2 regions of the Enterococcus sp. AZ163 genome follow, and region 1 is predicted to be linked to the other one. Evidence: riboswitches for the same ligand, from Rfam matches in the RefSeq annotation. Region 1 holds a riboswitch; the other holds the start of a gene.

Region 1 (8,248 bases):
CCCCTCAAATCCAGGATTTCTTTCAAGGTTTCAATTACCCATTCGCCAACTTCTTTGCTCGATTTTTTACCGATCATACCGCCAACGATTTCACTAGTAGTACAACCTAATACAAAAACATTTCCTGATTTCAGGTCGGATTCGTTTAAAATCTCGTGAACGATTGTGGTTAACGATTCTTTCAATTCTTTTTTTTCCATAGGTAAAACTTCCTTCTATTTAAATTGTAATCGATGAACAATTCGGTGTAATGCCTGATATAGAGGAACTGTCACGGCAATGCCGAAAAGATTTTGAACTAAGTTAGTTGGCAGCGAGGCTAGCCCCGCCGGCCAGCTGTAAAGAAAAGCAGTAGCCAAAGCATAACCAATAATCATAAATAAACTAGCAAATGAAAAACCTAAAATCATTCCGTTGCGATAAGACAGCTTCTGATAAACAGCTCCTAGTATTAATCCTTGCAAACCATGAATCATAATTGAAAAGAACGCCCACTCAGGGTAGCCAGAAATCATATCAATTAATCCACCACTTAATGCCCCTACAAACAATCCACCTGTAGGACCAAATAGTAAGGCAGAAGTGTAGATTCCTGCTTCACAGAGAGTAACAAAACCTTTTGTTGCCGGGACCGGTATGATGAACATAATTGAGAGTGTCACCGTTAATGCTACCATCATTGCTAACGTAGTTAGTGTTCTTATTTTCATTCGTTATCCTCCTTATACCAAACATTTCCATCTCCATTTTTCAACACAACCCCATGCTGAATGGCTTGATAAACAAATTTTTTACTTTGTTGAATTGCCTCAGTGGAAGACTTTCCTAAAACTAAATTGGAAGCAATTGCTGAGGCAAAGGTACAACCAGCTCCGTTGATCGTTTTTTCCATCAGTTTTGGTTTACGATACAGTTCAAACTCATTCCCATCATAGTAGAGATCGAGAGCTGTTTTACCAGCTAGGCGCTGTCCACCTTTTATTACAACGGAGGTTTTCCCTTGTTGCTGGATATTTTCCGCTGCTTTCTTCATCGATAGCTCATCTGTAATGCTCAATCCGCTCAGTAATTCAGCTTCTTTCAAATTAGGTGTTACTATAGTAGCTAGCGGAAACAATTCCTGAATCATTAAGTCACGATAGTTTTTCTGATAAACTTCAGTTGTTTCTTTGAAAGCCAGTACTGGGTCAAGAACGATGGGGACATTTTGCTTTTGTAAAAAATGTTTGATCACCTGAAGTGAACGAATATTATTGATCAACCCAATTTTGATTCCGGCCAAATCTACTCCTGATTGAATTGTCTGCAACTGTTGCTCCAAAAGTTTTGATGAAAGATCCTGAATAATAAATTCTTTATCTTCGACTACGGCAATACAAGTAACGGCTGTTAGACCGAATAATTGATACTGTTCAAAGGTTTTTAAGTCTGATTGAAGTCCACCACCGCCTAAGGTGTCTGATCCAGCGATAGTTAAGATATTTTTTGTCATAACAACCTCCTTATGCTTTTTAATTATAATCTACGTTGTGAAAATAAAAACAGCCAATTGGTTGTTTTGTTGCTCATCCAATTTTCTAGAAGTTTAATCATTTGTGGGAATAGGCGGAATCGGTTAGCATTGAGAAAAAGGAGGAATCATCTATGAAAGTATTTGTTGCTGGAGCAACTGGTCGAGTTGCCCAACTTTTAATTGAAAACCTAGTAGAAAAAGGACACTTCGTTTACGCCGGGGCAAGAAGAGAAAATGAAATTCCTATGAATGATCAAGTAAAACCAGTCCATTTAGATTTGCACGATGATGTGGCTGATTTGGCTAAAACCTTAGGTGATGCAGAAGCCATTTATTTTGTAGCGGGTTCTCGAGGAAAGGATTTGCTGCAAACAGATTTATACGGTGCAGTAAAACTGATGCAGGCAGCTGAACAAGAAGGAATAGGTCGATATATTCAATTAAGTTCATTGTTTGCTTTAGTTCCCGAAAATTGGAGTGATAGTATTTTGAATTATAATATTGCTAAATATTTTTCTGATTCGTGGTTAATTAATAACACTGATTTAGATTATACAATTATTCAACCGGGTTCTTTAAAAGAAGAAACAGGTAGTGGCAATATTACTACTTCCATCGAAAAACGTAGTGAAAACTCCATCGAAAATGTAGCAGCCGTTTTGGCTGAGGTATTGGAACGGCCAAACACCTATCAAAAAGTGATTATGATGGGTGACGGTGATACACCAATTGATGAAGCATTAGCAGCCATTTAAAAGAAAGCAGCCCACCACAATCGGCGGGCTGCTTTCTTCTAATCATAATGTTGAACCTTCGCTTGTTGCTTATCGAAGTCAATTAACACTTGAAAACCTTTTTCTTGATCGTCCTGATCCCAAATCTCAACAAAGTTGGGCAGAATTTCAAGCAGAATTTCAGTGTCTTTGTGGGGGTACGCATTATAACTTTTATCCCAGGATGCTTGATACAGCTGTTGGAAAAACTGGTTAGGTTCATCAACTAACAACCCGTGATTTACAGCTTTCCCTTCGATTTGTACTCCCCAGTAACAAATTGCCACATTGGGATTTTCTAATAGTTGCCTGGTTTTTCGAAAATTTTTATCAGTTTTAAATAGTAAACGACCTTCATAAATAATTACACTGACATTTCGCACTGTGACATGATCATTTAGACTGGTAGCTAATGCCATAATCTTTTTCTTACCAAGCTTTTTATAAAATTGATCCAAAGCTATTTTAAAATCCATTAGCTAAACTCCCGTCTTAAGAAGATTGATCGCAAGCGATCCAATGACAAGTAAACGATGCCGGAGCACACCCCGAATTTTATTAGGTTGAAAGGCACGATCCCAATTACTACTAATTTCCAAACGCTGTCCACAAAGGGATTCACAGCTTGAGTCATTGCAACAACGGCCTCCATAGATAAGCCATAAAGGGTCGCATAAAAAGGGATAATAAAGTAGATATTTGAAACACAGGCCACCACAATTGCTGACAGTGTTCCTACGACCATCCCCATGAACGCCTGCTGTTTTTTATGAGAGCGTTGGTAAAAGAACCATGAAGGTAGGATAAAACTGGCACTCAGAAGAAAGTTTTGAATTTCTCCTGTGAACATAGAGGTAGTTCCTACTGTGGTTAGCTTGATTAACAGCTTAATCAAAACAATCAGCAAACCAGAGATAGGCCCCAAAAGGAAGGTACCAATCATTTCCGGAACACCAGCCAGATCAAAGTCCATGAACGGTGGCATAAACGGTAACGGGAATTTGAACATCATTAATAAATAAGCGATGGTACCCATGATAGCGGTTAATACGAGTTTTCTTGCAGTAAATTTCATTCTGTCACACCTTTCTCAAACATAAAAAAGAACCTTACAACAAATTCGCAAGGCACAACAAAGTAGAAAAAAGGTGCTTAAATAGACCAGAAGATTGATCACTAAACACGCCTATTTTTCTTCTTCCATCCAGACTATACTGTCGGTCTCAGAATTACACTGAGTCAACCTAAAAAGGTTCGCGGACTATCACCGCCGGTCGGGAATTTCACCCTGCCCTGAAGAACTATTGTGTTCATTTTCACATACAAGTTCTGGAATTGCAAGCGGTTTTTCATTTTTTTCTTAGCAAACTATCGACTTTTTCTCATGAAAGACTAAAAAAAGTAGGTGCAGATATGATAAACTAGACAAAGTAACCTTGATCTAGAAAAATATTTTATCAATGAAATGTGGTGATCATCATCATAAGAAAATCGAAAGCAATCAACTATTATATAAAGCAACGAGGGCTGACTAAGGATCAAGCGGAGTATCGCTGGCAAAAGACACATCGCCAGTACGAGGAGCTTGAGGCCTTGTTTTTATCCATTTATTCAGCTACAACGGTCACCTTTGAAGAAAAACCAAGGAAACTGAAGGCGTTGACGATGTATCAATGGGTTAGCTTTGCCTTGATTTTTATTGTTCCCTTTGTATTGGTGGCTAATTCTAATGGAGAACGAACTGAATTGTTTTACGTAGTAGTCTTTATTCTGCTAGTGTCTAACTTAAGTATCGCTGCAACAATTAATCAAAAGAAAACTGAAGAGCTGCAGAACGAAAAGGCCGAAGCAATGATGAGAAATAATCAGGAAGTCATTGACAAGTTAAGAAGAATTCAACAGTTAGAAAGAGGTATGTACTTTCAAAAACCAGTACTTTTATTAGCTTTGCATAAATTGAAGCCTAAAGAGGTAAAAATAAATGAAGAAGAAACTTTCGGATATGAGTCTGAAGGAACTTTGGCAACTCTTTCCTATCGAACTAAGCAACTCAAGATTAGAATGGCAAAACTATTATCAAGAAATCGAGAGTAAGCTGACGGATTGGATTCCAAAAGAGCAATGTTTAAGAATTTCGCATATTGGAAGTACAGCAATAAAAGAAATAAAGGCTAAAAACATTGTAGATGTACTAGTTGAGCTCTCGCCTAATGCAGTACTTCAACCAATAGCAGATATATTAGAAGAGCATGATTGCATCATTATGTCGGCATCTGTAAACCGAATCTCTTTAAATTGCGGATACACACCTGATGGTTTTGCTGAAAAGGTTTATCATATTCATCTACGGTACATCGGTGATAATGATGAATTATATTTCCGTGATTACTTAAACCAATTCCCGACTACCGCACAAGACTATGAACAATTAAAAGAAGTTTTAGCTGTCAAATATCGGAACGATCGGAATCGATACACGGATGAGAAGGGAAGCTTCATCAAAAAAGTAACTGCAGAGGCGAAAAATTTTTATGGAGAAAAATATGGATATGGTAAAAAAGATTGATAGTGGACTGCAGGATTGTTTATCTTCAAATCAAAATCTTTCCTTATTGCAGTATCATTGATAATGATTGGAATACCATTTTGTGACAGAATTATTGGAATAAAAATAAGTAAATTAGAAATGGTAGGACCATTACTAACCGCTATAGGAAATACTATTGTATTAATAATATTCCTGGCGAACTAATAAGCCTTACGATTAAATCAATCGAAACTACGTCTACAGTTTTATCACTGTAGGCTTTTTTGCATTATTAACTATTTGTTCAACCTTACTATCTTAGAAGAATCTTTTTTCTATTTAATTCAATAAGGATATCGTTAGGAAAATGAAAAACGCGGTGATAAAATGAAAATAGCAGGAGGTAAAGTGATGCAAGATGATTGGTTAATGCGTCAATTACAAATTATTCCCAAGCAATTACCGATGATAAAACAAACCAATAATGATCCGTTAATTGATGTTAAGGATTCGCTGACGGGTGAAATGCGCTCGGTTTCCTTAACACAATACATGTACGAAAATGTGTTGCTACGAAATATTTGTGAAGCTGAGGATATCTTTTTTGCGCATCTTCATCTATTAACGAACCATCAAATCACATCTATTTCTTCCTGGTTTTACCAAAAGCTGTCGAATATACCCGAGAGCGAACTTCTAGAAGCCAATTTTTCAGTGGAGGAAATTCGTCAAGGGCAAGATGAACTTCAACGCCTTCTGATTCAGCGAACCGACGGATAAATTTAAAAAGTGTGGTGGAAATATGGCAGATTTAGCAAAAGATATTATGCGCTGGCTGGAACATCCTGCATCTGAAAAAAGAAGTACTCAAGAGCTGACATATTACGATCAGCTATGGCAGGACTTAATTCTTGAAATTCAACGAATCGAAGGCTGTGAAACCCCTATGGATTACGAAGCAGATTTTGCTCGAATGGCCCAATATTCCGGACCTATTTATCGAATTCATCACGAGTTTGAACACAACTACCCATTTGGTGTAATAGAGACTTCTTCATTTGTTTCTTGGAGTAAGCAAATGAACTTTATGGATTATTCATGGCTGGAAAAGGGAGCAGAGATATTATTGATTGAAGGGAAAGTAGACTTTCCAGAAATCGGAATTGATCTGGCAGGAATAAGAAACTGGGCAAACAAGTATGAACATCCCTTATCCTTTGATCAATGCGAAGTAGAACAAGAGGTAGTATTCCCGTTAAATTTAAATCAGATTATTCATATGGAAATTAAGCAGATAGATTAGGATATTTTTGTCTAAGCTATTTTTAATGTCTTGAAAAACGTATTGATTTTTTTGCCATGTTGATTAAAAGAAAGAAACGGTTGGAATCATTAATAAAAGAACACTCAGCAAATTACTGAGTGTTAATTTTTTTCTTGTATTCGTGGAATCCACCCTAATTAAAGTGCTTTTTTTGCAAACTGTCTATTTTCTAATAACAAATTTTTCTCTAAAAGTATCAATGTAATCTTTTTGGACTTTTAAGCCTTCGAACAAGTACCCCTCGAAAGATCCATATGTTTTGTTTAAAACTTCTTGAGCGTGTATTAAATAGGATTTATCAACTAGCAAAGCGATGTTTAAAGCCTTTAACTGATCTTTAGTTAAGGTTGATTTGAAAGTTGAGAGAATTTCTCTGTTGATAGACACACGAGAACTGTTCGTTTTTAGGTAATCATTCATTATTTGTTCATCCGTTGCACCAGCAATTTTTAATATAATTGCCGCAGCAATTCCGGTACGATCTTTCCCAGCAAAACAATGAAAAACCAATGGGGTGTTTTTATCTAGAATCCCTTCAAGAAACTGTTTGTAGCCTTCTATTGCTGACTCACTAGTAATTAAAGAACTGTAAGTTTCGATCATCGCATTTTTCACATTTTTACTGTCAATACCCTGCATGTTGTTCAGTGCGGCCATATTAATAGACGCAACTGATTGTAAAATATCGATATTTTCTTTTTCTATACCATCAATTTCCGTGTCTGGTTGTTCCTCAATCTCTTGTGCACTTCTAAAATCATATATTTTTTTAATTTTATAATCCTTCTTTAGACTACGAATATCTTGCTCACTTAAATCGGTCAATTGTCCACTTCTATAAAAATAACCGGATTTAAAGTTTCCAGCTTCTACAGGTATTCCACCAATATCTCTAAAATTTGCTAACATAATTTCACCCTTTTCGTTTTTTGCTAGTATACACATAGAATAAAAAAGATGCAAAACAAAAAAGTACTCATTTGTCGAAGGTGCAGGAATCCTTCGTTTTACTAGTAACTAATAAATTCTCGTTTATCTAATGCTGGTCATCTTTTTTCTTTTCAAAATTCAATCCTTCTTTTTTAATCAGAACTAGGATTGCTCGAGATAGCAATTTTATTATCCTCAAACTATTCCTTTAGCTAACGCACCCCTCCAATTAAGGTTCAAAAATCCGATTGATTCCATTCCTTATACCTGGTTTTAAGCTCCCAATTTATCACATCATAAAAATTATGCTTGTGAAAATCAGTTTTATTAACTTCTGCAAGTCCGTTTCTTTTCGTAAACCTCAAAACGATATATGGAGGGACAGCTAATATCGGTGGGTATAAAGACAACTCCTAGTTAAAGCTTCTTTAAAAACAGTTATCTGAAATACTCAAAATAGAAAATGTAAACATAGAAAACAATGCGTAAACCTATCTTTTCCTCACTCAAATAAAAACTGCCAATATAAAGGTTTTCGTATTTTCTATTCTTAAATAAGTGCTATAGAAGAAAAATATCTGTCGGAATATCCGCCATAAATTACGTATTTTTACCCAAAAATCTGAAGTATTCTAGCTTTAACAGAGAGGAGAGGTGCCATGACGATACCTATTTGATTAGTTATAAAAAGTTCTATCTAGTTCAGAATTTTTTTAGTGCTATACCAGGTGTAGATTTGTAACTAAAAAATAGAAGGGAGGAACAAAACATGTTGGGTGTCATTTTATTGTATGTAGGCATGGTGTTAATGAGTAATGGTTTTTATCGCTTACAAAAAATAAATGATAAATCAATTGCGGTGATGAATTTGTTTACAGGAGGACTAAGTCTAACTCTAAATCTAGTTGCGCTTTCTTACGGAATAATCGCCAACAAAGATAGCGCATGGTTTTATGCTAGTGCAACAGGTTTACTATTTGCCTTTACCTACTTATACACGGCTGTTAATTCAATTTTCAATTTGGATCAAAAACTATATGGCTGGTTCAGTTTATTCGTCGCAATTAATGCAATTCCAGCTGGTATTTTATGTTTTCAAGGATACGGCGGGAATTCATTGTATGGAATCATCTGGTTTTTATGGGGTATTTTATGGCTCACAGGCTTTATCGAAAATACTC
Region 2 (8,248 bases), 350 kb from region 1:
AAAGTTAGGAGATATTCACCTCGAGATGGGCCTTTTACAGACAATTGGTAAAGGGGATAAGGAACGAATTGTTCCGTTAGGTGATTATGCGATTCATTGGCTGGAGCGTTACATAAATGAAGCTCGGCCCATATTAACCAAGAAGAATCAAAATGAACCCCATTTATTTGTAAACAATCACGGGAAAGGACTTTCACGTCAAGGAATCTGGAAGAATTTAAAGCAAATTGTCATTAAAGCCGGTATTACCAAAGACGTTACGCCCCACACATTGCGCCACAGCTTTGCAACACATTTGTTGGAAAATGGGGCGGATTTGCGAACGGTTCAAGAATTGCTGGGCCATGCTGACATCTCGACAACTCAAATTTATACGCACATTACGAAAAGACGTATGACTGAAGTTTATAAAGAGTTTTTCCCACGAGCTTGATTGGAGGAAGAAGATGATTACTCATTATCGAAAAAACCAGCGAAAAATTGCAATGGGACTATTGAGCTTTCATAAGTATTTGAAAGAAGAACATCCGAGATTGAAAGAAATTGAGCATTATGAAGAAGGCGAGCCATATCAGTTATATTGCTATTATTACGATGAGGCGACTAATAATGTTCAGGGCGTATTAGGCATTGAACAGTTGAACAACCAAGAGATTATTCTCCATGACATCAGTCTGAATCCTTCCTATCGAGGAGAGGGACTGGGCTTTGTGATGCTGGATCAATTGCAGGAGCATTTCCCTGAATACCATATAATAGGAACGACTGCCACCGCTGCCTATCTGGCCAAGTGGAAAAGAAAGACAGGAAATTTAGATGGAACAAATTAATTTGAAGTTGGACGTTTTTGAAGGTCCGCTAGATCTGCTGCTGCATTTAATTAAGCAATTGGAGTTGGATATTTACGATATTCCAATTGCTGAAGTAACCGAACAATACATGGATTTTATTCACGCTATGAAAACCTTGGAGTTGGAATTGGCTGGGGAGTATTTAGTGATGGCCGCGACCTTAATGTCGATCAAGAGTCAGATGCTGCTGCCCAAAGCAGAGCTTGACTATGACTACGAAGAAGAAGTCGGGGAAGATCCGCGAGATGCGCTGGTTCAACAACTTTTAGAGTATCGTAAATATAAATACGCGGCTTCCGTACTTTCTGAAAAAGAGGCTGAACGAAGTCTCTTTTATACTAAGGCACCGATGGATTTATCTGATTACGAAGAAGAGCTGCCTCCTTTACCAGACAATCAGCTAAACACGATTGATTTATTCTTGGCTTTGCATGATGTTTTGCAACGTAAAAAGAATAATCAGCCAATTGAAACGACTGTCAGCAGCGATTCTGTTACGATTGAAGATAAAGTGAAGCAAATACATGCTCGTATCGAAGCAATGAAAACCCAAGAAAGCCTATCATTGGATAGCCTTTTTTCACGTTATACCAAGGATGAAATGATTACTACCTTCATGGCTTTATTGGAATTGATGAAAAACGGTATCGCAGTAGTAAGCCAAATAGATACCTATGGACCAATAGTTATTACTAAAGGAGCAGCAAAATGAATCAACTAAGTCAAATTGAAGCCCTGCTGTTTGTAGTAGGGGAAGAGGGTATCGAGCTGGAGGAGATAGCTTTTACATTGGAACGGGCAACTGCTGAAATTTATCAGTCCCTTACAAGTTTGCGAGAAAAATATGAAACTGATGCAACGTCAGCCTTCACTGTTTTAGAGGTAGGGAATCGTTTCGTTTTAACCACCAAGAAACATTTTGCCCCTTTATTAAAAGAATTTGCTCGTTCACCTTTAGCAAATCGCTTAAGTCAGGCAGCCCTAGAAACTTTGTCCATCATTGCCTATAAACAGCCGATTACTCGAGGGGAGATTGATGAATTGCGGGGGGTTCAATCTAGTGGTGCGGTTCAGACACTGGTTTCTCGCCAGCTAATCGAGGAAAAAGGTCGAGTTGAAGGACCAGGTCGGGCAATTCTTTATGGAACAACCACATATTTTATGGATTATTTTGGTTTGAAAGATTTAACCGAGTTGCCAGATGTTCAACAAATGGAGACCGATCTATCAGATGATGAAGAAACACTGGATTTATTCTATGATCGTTTTAAAGAAAAGGATGAAAGTTAAATGGAAAGATTGCAAAAAGTTATTGCTCACGCTGGGATAGCCTCACGCCGTAAAGCAGAGAGTTTAATTACTGAAGGTCGGGTTCAGGTAAATGGTGAAGTGGTAACAGAACTAGGCACGAAAGTTTCCAAAAAAGAACGGATTGAAGTGGATGGAGTGCCGATTTACCAAGAAGAGCCTGTCTACTATTTGTTTTACAAACCACGAGGCGTTATTTCGGCTGTCTCAGATGACAAAGATCGTAAAGTGGTGACTGACTATTTCATCGGCGTTCCTGAACGTATTTATCCAGTAGGACGCTTGGATTATGATACATCAGGAATCTTACTGTTAACTAATGATGGCGATTTTTCTCAACGCTTGTCTCATCCAAAACATCAGGTAGACAAAGTATATGTTGCTAAGGTAAAAGGTTTTGCGGACAATAAAACCTTGTATCCATTAACCAAAGGTATCATGATTGAAGGACGAAAAACGGCGCCTGCCCGCTTTGAGATTTTATCCACAGATCGCAAGGCTGGGACTAGCATCGTCGAGTTGACCATTCATGAAGGCCGTAATCATCAGGTGAAAAATATGTTAGCAGCAGTCGGTCTACCAGTACAAAAGTTGAAACGAGAGCGTTATGGTGACCTAACTTTGAAGGGTCTCCGTCCTGGGGAATACCGTCGTTTGAATGCGAAGGAAATTAATGGACTGCGCAATAGTTCACAATAAAAGCGGGTTACTTGTTTTTTGTTAGTAAAATTGCTATAGTTAAGATATAAAATAAATAATAATTTTAGGTTCGTCTTCAGGGGCAGGGTGAAAATCCCGACCGGTGGTGATAGTCCACGAACTGCGCAAGCAGCTGACTCGGTGAAAATCCGAGACCGACAGTATAGTCTGGATAAAGAAGATAGGCTTATTTGGGTATGAATGTATTCAAGTAACTCTATGCTTTTTCTGAAGCATAGAGTTTTTTTACGTACAGACAGCCTGATTAGCTTCGATGAAGATGATTCCAAACAGGAGGAATTGTTAGTGAAGAACGTAAAGTTACAAAAAATGACAGCCGTAGCGGTGGCCGCAGCCATGGGATTAATTCTGCAATTTATTGCCTTACCAATTATCCCGATATTTCCCTTTTTAAAACTGGATTTCAGTGATATTCCAGTCTTGATCAATATGTTTATCTTTGGTCCGCTGGCCGGTGTTGCAACAGCATTTGTTCGCTCATTGCTTCATCTAGTAACAACAGGCTTTTCGATTGATAATTTAATTGGTGATTTAGCTAGTTTCTTAGCGTCCAGTATGTTTACCTTGCCGATTTTTTACTTGTTTAGACAACAAACGGCTCGTAAAAAAGCTATCGGAATTGGATTAGGTATTTTGGCCATGACTATTTTTATGAGTATTGCTAATTACTTTGTGATTACCCCGCTTTATTTAAAAGCGTTTGGTTTATCCGCTGGCGAAATGCTGGGTATGAGCTTGGGAAAATATATATTAGTGGGAATTGTTCCGTTCAACCTGATTAAAGGTATGGTAGTCAGTGGTGCTTTTCTGATCCTGCATGCTAAACTATTGCCATGGCTGAGTAAGAAAACTATAACCAACCATCATCACAGTTCAATATAGCAATTACAAGGCCCACCAATTATGGAGGGCCTTTTTTACGCGTTCAAAATAAAGTTAGACGGGTAAAAAGTTAACAAATAGTTGACAAATTATTTCGTCAAATCTTTTTTCTTTTACGTATGTTATAGTGGATTATGCAGAAGAATGGCATGGGCGGGACAGCGTTTGGCTGATTGAACTACCTCAGACTGTTCCTTTTCAGGAATAAATTCTTGCAGTGCGTGAGGCTCATCGATGAAGGTAACGATGCCTTCATCTGTATAATCAAAAAATTGCGGTGCCAGTGCCTGACACAGACCACAGGCAATGCAGCGCTCTGGCAGAATCTCGCATTTCATAACTTTCACCTTCTAGGAGTTTTTCTATGACAGACTTTATTTTAGCTTTATTTCACACGGGACACAAGTTGCGTATCTCCACCTTATATCATTTATTAATTGGCAAGCGAACCAGCTCAGTATTGCTCCATGGATTTTTCTATCGCAATCTGCCGTTTTTTGACAGTTTTTCTGAGCTGGATGAAAAGCAGTTTAATCAATTAGTTGACCAGTTAATCCGCAAAAAAATGATTGAACAAATCGAGGGTTTCGGCCAGCTAACTGAAGCTGGACAGCTCCAATTGCAGACTTCAAGAGTAACCCAGCTAGTTGATCTAAATGGATTGCGCTATGGACGTGAGCGGGAGCGAATGTGGCAGCTGAGTTTATTGGGTGTCCAAGTTGCAAGCTATTTGACTTACCACAAAAATGAATATATTCCTTTAGATTCCCGCCCCTTGTTCTTATACCAAACAAAAAGGTGGGTACGTCAATCTGGGAAAGATTTTTTGATAGCTTTTCCTAGAGAACTGCAACATATTTTTGCATCTTTAAATAAATATCAAGCTAATTTCCTAGCTAATCAGTTTAGCGGACATGAACAGTTTGGTCGGGTGGCTTTCCAGCTTCTACCAGCAGAATGGCAGGAGGTTCCGTGGGATCGACTATATTATCAGAATGCAGTCGATGCCTTTCTCCACCAAGCATTGCAACAGCCTAATTTTCGTCGACTGCTGAAGCAGTTGGATCAATTAAACTATAATCAAAGTATGCTGAAAACCCGTAACCTATATTTGAGAGGTCTCTCTATTGAGGAGATTGGGAAACAACGTAACTTGAAACAGGGAACTTTAAATGATCATTTTATCGAATGGGCTTTGGTGGCAGAGGATTTTCCATTTTCTGATTTTCAATTGATTGCACCCGCTTCTGAAAGTGAAATGTTGATGTGGCGTTATCAAGAGTTTGCGGAAATACCGTATTTAAATTTCCGTTTGTCTCAGATTTTATTTTTAAAGGAGCAGGATTATGAACGCAAAACAGCTGCTGATTGAGCGCTTTGGCTATCCCTCATTTCGGCCAGGTCAAAAAGAAATTATTGAGGCTCTTTTAGTGGGGAAATCTGTGCTGGGAATGCTGCCAACTGGTACAGGGAAATCTCTTTGTTATCAGCTCCCAGGTTATTTATTTGAAGGAACGGTTATTGTGATTTCTCCGCTAATTTCATTAATGGAGGATCAGGTGACTCAGCTGCAGCAATTAGGGGAGAGAAAAACAGTCGCGCTAAACAGTTTACTTTCTATGTCAGAAAAGCAATATGTCTTAGAACATCCTTCCACATACAAATTTATTTTTATGAGTCCGGAAATGTTTTTATCTGACAAGACTCAACAAGCTTTAGGAAGGATAAAAATAGCTTTTATTGTAGTGGATGAAGCTCACTGTGTTTCTCAATGGGGTGTTGATTTTCGACCAGAGTATTTGAAGCTAAGTGAAGGCATCCGATTTCTAAATCAGTCGCTGATTTTAGCGTTAACAGCCACGGCCACCCCTGAGGTAAGACAGGATATTCAACAACTGCTCTTCTCACAAACGGTTAAGGAAATCGTTTATTCGGTTGACCGCCCTAATATAAGTCTATTTGTGGAAACTGGTGAGAAGCAGGAACGACTGCTAGAATTGCTGCCTAAGCTTTCAGGAGCCGGAATTATATATTGTGCTACTCGTAAGCATGTTGAGGAACTGTACGAACGTTTGAAAAACCGGGAGAGAATTGCCTATTATCATGGTGGTTTGACCGGTCAAGAACGACGCATGCTGCAGCAGCAATTTATTGCTGGGGAACTAAGAATTTTGATCGCTACCAATGCATTTGGCATGGGGGTGAACAAAAATGATATTCGTTTTGTAATTCACTACGATTTACCATCTTCTCCAGAGGACTATTTGCAGGAGATTGGCCGTGCCGGTCGAGATGGACAATTCAGTCAGGCGATATTGCTTTATAATGAAGGAGATGAGTATATTCATCAGTTTCTTCATCAACAAAGCGTCGACAGTCGTCGGTTGTTTGAAATAAAAAAACAGACTGCTGATTTAGTGTTGGATAACCCTTTAATTCAAAAGTGGGAAAAACTTTTTCCTAATCAATCTCAGGAACTAATTGATCTTTTAGAACAACGAGAAAAGATTAGAAAAATCCAATTACAAGAAATGCTCACCTACATTCAGTTGACAGGTTGTCGAAGAAAATACTTGGTTAATTACTTTGGACAGCAGTTAGGAAATCAGCCGAAAGACTGCTGTGACAACGATGGAGCTTCTATAAAAACAGCTGAAGAATCACCAGAGCCAATAATTTTCTCAGAAGAATGGTCGGTGATATTACTAAAATTATTTAAAAAAACGATGAAAGATTGAAATAGTGAGCCACTTTTTTTCATGCTATGGTATAATACTTGGCGACAGCAATTAGGAGGTAAGATAAAGTGAGTAGAAGAGATCGCAACAGAGAAACAAATAACGAGCCTTGGGATCAGCATATTTATGAAACAGAAGAGGAAGAGTACGCATCACGTCAGTCTCGTCAGCAACAAAATAAAGGCGGGAACACTCGCTTCTTAACAATTCTAGTTATTTTGCTATTATTGTTGATTTCAATTCCAGCAGGTGCCTATTTCTGGATCACTCGTGATACTGGAAAACCAGCGGCCTCTCCTGAAAGTACGACACAAGTGTCTTCTTCATCAACTGTAGAGTCAACTGAGTCAAGTACTAAAGAATCTTCGAGCACTTCAGAGAGCTCAGAAGATACAGCTGCCCAGCAGCAACAAGCTGCTCAAGAGGCGCAACGACGTCAGCAAGAACAACAAGCTGCTCAAGAAGCACAGCAACAACAACAGCAACAAGCGCAGCAACAGCAACAGGCTCAACAACAACCGCAACAACAACCGCAAACACCTAGTGGCTCAACTGCAACGGTGCAAGCAGGTGAAGGTTTGCAGCAAATTGCTAACCGAACAGGTGTACCAGTTGAAACACTTGCAGAATTAAACGGCATCACAATTACTGGTGATACCTTCTATCCAGCAATTAATCCTGGTGAAGAACTGCGCATTCAATAAGGATGAATATTCAGCCGTGATCAACTGATTGCGGCTGATTTTTTGGAAAGGAAGAAGCGTGTGGAAAAAATCGCTATTGCTATTGATGGCCCAGCCTCTTCAGGCAAGAGTACCGTAGCGAAGCATTTAGCAAAAGATTTTCATTTCATTTATGTAGATACGGGCGCAATGTACCGAGCGGTTACTTATTTAGCTATCCAGCACAATGTCCCCTTTGACCGGGAAGCTGAGCTAGTTCAATTGATAAAAAAATATCCGATATCCTTTGAACAAACTGCTAGTGGTCAGTTGGTGTTTGTGAATAATCAGAATGTAACTGAAGAAATTCGCCAGTCTGATGTCACTTCAGCTGTCTCAGAAGTCTCTGCTCATGGGAAGGTTCGTGAACAACTGGTACATATTCAACAGGAATTAGGATCAGCTGGTGGAGTAGTAATGGATGGACGTGACATTGGTACAACTGTACTGCCTAATGCAGAAGTGAAGATATTCTTGGTTGCGAGTGTCGAGGAACGGGCGCAACGCCGCTATAAAGAAAATTTGTCTAAAGGAATGACTACTGATTTTGATTCCTTGAAAGAAGCGATTGCACATCGCGATTATCTCGATTCTCATCGCACTGTTTCACCACTCGTTCAGGCAGAGGATGCAGTTAAAATCGATACTACTGGAATGTCTATTGATCAGGTAGTTGCGAAGATTCAAGAGGTTATTTTGGAAAAAGGTTTCGAAATTACGTGAAAAATCATGGAATAGAGCGATTTTTGTACTCTTTTTGCGAAAAAGAGAAGAAATCGCTTTATTTTTTATGTGTAATATTCTAAAATAGAAACTGTAGTCTATTTACGTATGAATTGTTGGTTAGGAGGACAAACGTCATGACAGAATTAGAACAGAATCAAATGGATAACGAAAATGTTTCCATGGAAGCAGCAATGGAAAGCGTCCAAGAAGTAAAAGTCGGTGATATCGTCAGAGGTGAGGTTCTTGCCTTAGAGGATAAGCAAGTCATCATCGGTATTGAAGGCGCAGGAGTTGAAGGGGT

The links. Region 1 has a riboswitch for FMN ahead of IGI46_RS13280 (ECF transporter S component). Riboswitches for the same ligand answer to the same signal wherever they lie in the genome.
Region 2: another riboswitch for FMN. It lies ahead of IGI46_RS15040 (ECF transporter S component); the one in region 1 lies ahead of IGI46_RS13280 (ECF transporter S component).

What each region holds. Positions count from the first base shown of each region.
Region 1 is NZ_JBIPAO010000001.1:2,778,464-2,786,711, reverse strand. It holds gene IGI46_RS13305 (TIGR01440 family protein) at 1-200, opposite strand, end outside; gene IGI46_RS13300 (ECF transporter S component) at 216-710, opposite strand; gene IGI46_RS13295 (bifunctional hydroxymethylpyrimidine kinase/phosphomethylpyrimidine kinase) at 707-1,492, opposite strand; gene IGI46_RS13290 (NAD(P)H-binding protein) at 1,645-2,268, shown strand; gene IGI46_RS13285 (pyridoxamine 5'-phosphate oxidase family protein) at 2,307-2,762, opposite strand; gene IGI46_RS13280 (ECF transporter S component) at 2,762-3,361, opposite strand; FMN riboswitch at 3,475-3,591, opposite strand; gene IGI46_RS13275 (hypothetical protein) at 3,880-4,380, shown strand; gene IGI46_RS13270 (GrpB family protein) at 4,268-4,852, shown strand; gene IGI46_RS13265 (DUF6483 family protein) at 5,225-5,593, shown strand; gene IGI46_RS13260 (hypothetical protein) at 5,616-6,116, shown strand; gene IGI46_RS13255 (tyrosine-protein phosphatase) at 6,300-7,082, opposite strand; gene IGI46_RS13250 (AmiS/UreI family transporter) at 7,837-8,248, shown strand, end outside.
Region 2 is NZ_JBIPAO010000001.1:3,127,318-3,135,565, reverse strand. It holds gene xerD (site-specific tyrosine recombinase XerD) at 1-433, shown strand, start outside; gene IGI46_RS15060 (GNAT family N-acetyltransferase) at 447-830, shown strand; gene IGI46_RS15055 (segregation/condensation protein A) at 817-1,563, shown strand; gene scpB (SMC-Scp complex subunit ScpB) at 1,560-2,141, shown strand; gene IGI46_RS15045 (pseudouridine synthase) at 2,142-2,858, shown strand; FMN riboswitch at 2,927-3,045, shown strand; gene IGI46_RS15040 (ECF transporter S component) at 3,165-3,761, shown strand; gene IGI46_RS15035 (ferredoxin) at 3,884-4,099, opposite strand; gene IGI46_RS15030 (helix-turn-helix domain-containing protein) at 4,126-5,133, shown strand; gene IGI46_RS15025 (RecQ family ATP-dependent DNA helicase) at 5,108-6,499, shown strand; gene IGI46_RS15020 (SAG1386/EF1546 family surface-associated protein) at 6,568-7,203, shown strand; gene cmk ((d)CMP kinase) at 7,264-7,944, shown strand; gene rpsA (30S ribosomal protein S1) at 8,082-8,248, shown strand, end outside.